Regions from separate parts of the Galbibacter sp. L-19 genome, predicted to be linked through region 2. Evidence: riboswitches for the same ligand, from Rfam matches in the RefSeq annotation. Region 2 holds a riboswitch; the other holds the start of a gene.
The links. Region 2 has a riboswitch for S-adenosylmethionine ahead of AC13CQ_RS04640 (O-acetylhomoserine aminocarboxypropyltransferase/cysteine synthase family protein). Riboswitches for the same ligand answer to the same signal wherever they lie in the genome.

Region 1 (3,317 bases), on a different contig from region 2:
ATGATTAAAACAGATATACTAATAATAGGAGCAGGGCCAACGGGATTATTCACTGTTTTTGAAGCGGGATTATTAAAATTGAAGTGCCATTTAATTGATGCCTTACCACAACCAGGAGGGCAATGTTCTGAGATTTATCCAAAAAAACCAATTTATGATATTCCTGGTTTTCCAGAGATTTTGGCTGGCGATTTGGTAAAAAATCTTTTAGAGCAAATTAAATCTTTTGAACCTACTTATACCTTGGGAGAAAGAGCGGAAACGATTGAAAAATTAGAAGACGAAAGCTTTATTGTAACCACCAATAAGGGAACAAAACACCATGCGCCAGTAGTTGTAATTGCTGGAGGATTAGGAAGTTTTGAGCCTAGAAAGCCACAGTTAGAAAATATAGATAAGTATGAAGATAATGGGGTTTCTTACATTATAAAAGACCCAGAAGTTTACAGAGATAAAAAAGTATTGATAGCTGGGGGTGGAGATTCTGCCTTGGATTGGTCTATTTATTTAGCCGATGTTGCTTCGGAAGTTTATTTAGTACACCGCAGAAATGAATTTAGAGGTGCCTTAGATTCTGTTGAAAAAGTAGCAGAACTTTCTAAAAAAGGAAAAGTAGAGTTAATTACCGAAGCAGAGGTAACGCAGCTACATGGAGAAGATACATTGGAAGCGGTAACCGTAAAACATCTTAAAAATGGCGAATCTCATGTGGAGGTAGATAATTTTATTCCACTTTTTGGATTGTCACCAAAGTTAGGACCAATTGCAAATTGGGGCTTGGAGATAGAAAAGAATGCTATAAAGGTGAATAATGCGTATGATTATTCTACCAATATTCCGGGGGTTTATGCTATTGGCGATGTAAATACATACCCTGGGAAATTAAAGTTAATTCTTTCTGGTTTCCATGAAGCAGCAGTAATGTGTCAGAGTGCTTACCAACGTATTTTTCCAGACAAAAAATATGTAATGAAATATACAACTGTTGGTGGAGTTCAAGGATTTGATGGAACTAAAAAAGAAGCTAAAAAAGAAGTGATTAAAAGTATTGTTTAAGAGCAATTTCTTTTAGAATTTATAAAAAGCAAATCCGTTGAAAGATACAGATTTGCTTTTGTTTTTTAGAGACATTTTTTTCAGAATAAATTAAACAAGAGGCATTTGCTTAACAGTAAAATGTGCGCTATATTTGCATCAAAATTGTTCATAATTTTATTGAACGTTATCAAGAAAGGTGTAGGGATTAGACCCGCAGAAGCCTTAGCAACCCTTTATGTACTTCAATTAACAAGGAAGTTTTCTTAGAGAAGGTGCTACGTTCTACCGTAGATAATACGGACAGATAACAAAAAGACTTCCTTTTTTTTATTTCACACCCTCTTGATATACATATTACAAATTACGCTTTGAAGCGTATAATTATTTTATACTATTTTAAGTAGAACTGAATGAAGGATATTAGAAAAGAACTCGAAAAGAGAATTTTAGTGCTCGATGGAGCTATGGGAACGATGTTGCAGCGCTATAAATTTACTGAAGAAGATTTTCGTGGAGAGCGTTTCAAGGACTTTGAACACCCTTTGCAAGGGAATAATGACCTGTTGTCTTTAACCCAACCAAAGGCAATTGCAGAAGTTCATGCAAAATATTTTGAGGCTGGAGCAGATATTATAGAGACCAATACATTTTCTGGGACTACTATTGCAATGGCCGATTATCATTTAGAAGACATTGTTTACGAATTAAATTACGAATCTGCTAAAATTGCTAAGCAAGTAGCGGATAAATTTACTGCAGAGAATCCTGAGAAACCTCGTTTTGTAGCAGGTGCTATGGGACCTACAAATAGAACAGCAAGTATGTCTCCAGATGTTAACGACCCAGGGTATCGAGCAGTTACTTTTGATGAACTTCGTATTGCATACAAGCAACAAGTAGAAGGGTTGGTAGATGGTGGAGTGGATGTTTTATTAGTAGAAACTATTTTTGACACTCTAAATGCTAAAGCAGCTTTATTTGCAATTGAAGAAGTAAAAGAAGAGCGAGGAATTGATATTCCAATTATGGTAAGTGGTACAATTACGGATGCTTCGGGGAGAACTCTATCAGGACAAACTGCAGAGGCTTTTTTAATAAGTATATCTCATATTCCACTTTTAAGTGTAGGTTTTAATTGTGCCCTTGGAGCCGATCAATTATTGCCATATGTAAAACGATTATCGCAGCAATCGCCTTTCTATATTTCAGCTTATCCAAACGCAGGCTTACCAAATCATTTTGGAGAATATGATCAAACAGCTAAAGAAATGCAAAAATTGGTGCGTAATTATATGGAAGAATATGTGGTGAATATTGTAGGAGGATGCTGTGGAACTACTCCAGATCATATAAGGTTATTGTCGGAAATAGCTTCGGAATTTGAGCCAAGAAAAGTAGTAGTTGAGAGCTATAATTAAATGAATAATTGTCATGCTGAGCTTGTCGAAGCATAGGGTCATGAATAAAGAATAAGGAAGGACTATAAACGATGAACGACGAACGAATAACGAATAACGATAAACGAAAACCGAAAAGCGAAAAACGAAAACCGCTAGTTTTATCTGGTTTAGAACCTTTGGTAATTGATGGGAACACCAATTTTGTAAATGTTGGAGAGCGAACTAATGTTACAGGTTCTCGAAAATTTCTTCGGTTAATTAAAGAAGAAAATTTTGACGAAGCATTAGAAGTAGCAAGAGCTCAGGTGGAAGGAGGAGCACAGATCATCGATGTAAATATGGATGAAGGGATGCTCGATGGGAAATGGGCAATGGTGAAGTTTTTAAATTTGATTGCTGCGGAGCCAGATATTGCACGTGTTCCAATTATGATAGATAGTTCTAAATGGGACATCATAGAAGCTGGACTTCAAGTTACGCAAGGTAAAGGGATAGTAAATTCTATCAGTTTAAAAGAAGGAGAGCCAGAGTTTATAGAGCGAGCAAAATTGATAAAACGTTACGGAGCAGCTGTAATTGTAATGGCATTTGATGAAGTTGGTCAAGCAGATTCTTACGAAAGACGAATTGAAATTTGTAAGCGTTCTTACGATATTTTAGTTGAGAAAGTTAAGTTTTCTCCTCAGGACATTATCTTCGATCCAAATATATTTCCAGTAGGAACAGGGATGGAAGAGCACCGTCAAAATGCGGTAGATTTCTTTCGTGCTACTAAATGGATTCGGGAAAACCTTCCTCATGCGCATATTAGTGGAGGGGTGAGTAATGTGTCGTTTTCCTTCCGTGGAAATAATACAGTAAGAGAAGCAATGAATGCTG
Region 2 (3,317 bases):
GCCCCGATTGCGCTAACTACCATGTAGTAGCAAAAGCGGGTAACAGCGAAAGGGAATAAGAAATTAAAAAAGGGCTCCAAATAAAAAAGTGTTAAACATTTTTCAGTTTCAATCTTATTCTTACATTTGTACCCAGAATTTTGAGGAAAGATTTGACTGATTGCCACCTCGTAAAAAAAGAGCTAAAGCAGTGATGAACTCCTTTAGACGCACCTGTCAAAATTCTTTCCCATTTAGAAGTTTAGAAATTACATTATGGCATATTTATTTACATCGGAGTCTGTTAGTGAAGGACATCCAGATAAAATTGCAGATCAAATAAGCGATGCGCTTTTAGACAACTTTTTGGCTTTTGATCCAGAGAGTAAAGTTGCTTGCGAAACTTTAGTAACTACTGGGCAAGTAGTGCTTGCCGGAGAGGTAAAAAGCGCTACGTATTTAGACGTACAGTCTATTGCACGTGAGGTTATTAATAAAATTGGATACACTAAAGGAGCGTATCAATTTAGTGGAGATTCTTGTGGAGTTATTTCGTTAATTCATGAGCAGTCTCAAGACATTAACCAAGGGGTAGACAGGGCATCGAAAGAGGAGCAGGGTGCTGGAGACCAAGGGATGATGTTTGGGTATGCTACCAATGAAACCGAAAACTATATGCCTTTGGCGTTAGATATTTCTCACAAATTATTAATGGGACTTGCAGATTTGCGTCGGGAAGAAAAGGAGATTACCTATTTACGTCCAGATGCAAAAGCACAGGTTACTATTGAGTATTCAGATGATAATGTGCCGCAAAGAATAGATACCATTGTACTTTCTACGCAGCACGATCAATTTGATGCTGACGATGAGAAGATGCTAACTCAAATTAAGAAAGATATTTTAGAAATCTTAATTCCAAGAGTAGTTAAGCAGTTGCCAAAATATGTTCAGGAGTTGTTTAATGATACTATTAAATATCATATCAATCCAACCGGAAAATTTGTAATTGGTGGTCCTCATGGAGATAGCGGACTTACAGGAAGAAAAATTATTGTAGATACTTACGGTGGTAAAGGAGCTCATGGAGGCGGTGCTTTTAGTGGAAAAGATCCAAGTAAAGTAGACCGTAGTGCAGCATATGCTTCTCGCCATATTGCTAAAAACTTGGTGGCAGCAGGAGTTGCAGATGAGGTTTTAGTACAGGTAAGTTATGCTATTGGCGTGGTAGAGCCGACTTCTATTTTTGTAAATACGTATGGTACTTCTAAAGTAGGATTGAGTGATGGGGAGATAGCCAAAAAAGTAGCTCAGTTGTTCGATATGCGTCCGTTTGCAATTGAAGAGCGTTTAAAATTGCGCAATCCAATATACTTAGAGTCTGCTGCATATGGGCATATGGGAAAACAACCTCGTACAGTTACAAAGGTTTTTGAATCTCCATACAACGGTAGAATTGAAAGGGAAGTTGAGCTTTTTACATGGGAAAAGTTGGACTTTATAGATAAAGTAAAAGAGAGCTTTTCGTTATAAATAGATTTTTTAGTGATGATTTGGAAAAATGAATATATTTTCTGAATCTTTGAATCCTTCATAGAGGGTTTAATTTCAAGACGTTCTGCGTCGAAACGAGTAAAATTGTTTCATTTGATTGCTTTGTGGATTTGCTCCCGAAGTAGAAGATATAAAGCTTCATTAATATTATGAGGCGAGATTAAAGTTAATCCCACAATGTGGGGAAGTAGTTCAAATACATTTTGTAGATGTTATCAAGAAAGGCGGAAGGAATAGACCTGAAGATGCCTTAGCAACCCTTTGTCTCGAGGAAACTCAGATTGAGAAGGTGCTACATTCTACCACGTAAGTGGATAGATAACAAGAATTTAATTCTTACGCGTTTACGCTTTTCTTGTTAACACCTTAACAGTACTATTTTAAGTGGTACAAATTAAATTTTAAAAGAAATGAGTAAACAAAAATTTTCAACGGATGCACTTCATGCTGGGCATGATGTAAAAGCAAATGGTGGTACAAGAGCTGTGCCGATATACCAAACGTCTTCTTATGTTTTTAATAACACAGACCATGCTGCAAATTTATTCAACTTATCAGAGGCTGGATATATTTACACGAGGTTAAACAACCCAACAAACGATGTGTTGGAGCAACGTTTGGCTGCTTTAGATGGTGGGATTGCCTCTGTGGTAACAGCCTCAGGAACGGCGGCTATTTCTACTGCTTTGTTGGTGTTGTTAAAGGCGGGAGACCATATTGTAGCTTCTAGTAGCTTGTATGGAGGAACGTATAATTTATTGAGCAACACACTTCCTAGGTTAGGTATTACAACCACATTTGTAGACCCAGATGATGCGGCAAATTTTACAAATGCCGTACAAGAGAATACACGAGCTTTTTTTATAGAATCTTTGGGGAATCCAAAATTGGACGTGTTAGATATTAAATCGATTTCTACGGAAGCAAAAAAAGTAGCACTGCCATTAATAGTAGATAATACAGTGGCTACTTCTTATTTGGTAAAACCTATTGAGCATGGAGCAAATATTGTTATTCATTCGCTAACTAAATATATCTGCGGTAATGGAACTTCACTTGGTGGAGTTATTGTAGATGCGGGTACTTTTAATTGGGGGAATGGTAAATTTCCAGAATTTACAGAGCCTTCTCCAAGTTATCATGGGTTAATTTATCATGATGTATTAAAAGAGGCTGCTTTTATAGCAAAAGTAAGAATAGAAGGTTTGAGGGATTTTGGAGGCGCGTTGAGTCCGTTAAATGCATTTCAAATTTTACAAGGATTAGAAACACTTCCTTTAAGAATAAAGAAACATAGCGAAAATGCATTGGAATTAGCGCAATGGTTAGAAAAACAAGCAGCAGTAACTTGGGTAAATTATCCTGGGCTTGAAAATAATAAATATAAAAAATTAGCAGAAGTGTATCTTCCAGAAGGACAAAGCGGACTCGTAACTTTTGGAGTTAAGGGAGGTTTTGAATCGGCTAAAAAAGTAGCAGATAACACAAAAATATTTTCCCTACTTGCTAATATTGGCGATACAAAATCGCTAATTATTCATCCTTCAAGTACAACGCATCAGCAGTTAAATGAAGAGGAGCAGTTAGCGGCTGGAGTAACTACAGATTTAATTAGACTTTCAGTAGGATTAGAAGATATAGAAGACTTAAAGTCGGATTTAAAAGAAGCATTTAAACAGATAAAAGCATAAAACGTTGAAAAACGAATTGTTACATATTACACTCAATCAGTACACAACGCTTAGCGGAGTTACGCAAGATTTAAATTTATCATACCAATTGTT

Region 1: it holds a riboswitch for S-adenosylmethionine, as region 2 does, so the genes downstream of both, AC13CQ_RS02545 (homocysteine S-methyltransferase family protein) here and AC13CQ_RS04640 (O-acetylhomoserine aminocarboxypropyltransferase/cysteine synthase family protein) in region 2, are expected to answer to the same signal.

The regions. Positions count from the first base shown of each region.
Region 1 is NZ_JBSXNL010000031.1:1-3,317, forward strand. It holds partial or broken gene AC13CQ_RS02540 (NAD(P)/FAD-dependent oxidoreductase) at 1-1,056, shown strand; SAM riboswitch class I at 1,220-1,349, shown strand; gene AC13CQ_RS02545 (homocysteine S-methyltransferase family protein) at 1,449-2,456, shown strand; gene metH (methionine synthase) at 2,528-3,317, shown strand, end outside.
Region 2 is NZ_JBSXNL010000039.1:94,698-98,014, forward strand. It holds gene metK (methionine adenosyltransferase) at 256-1,512, shown strand; SAM riboswitch class I at 1,743-1,858, shown strand; gene AC13CQ_RS04640 (O-acetylhomoserine aminocarboxypropyltransferase/cysteine synthase family protein) at 1,944-3,224, shown strand; gene thrA (bifunctional aspartate kinase/homoserine dehydrogenase I) at 3,229-3,317, shown strand, end outside.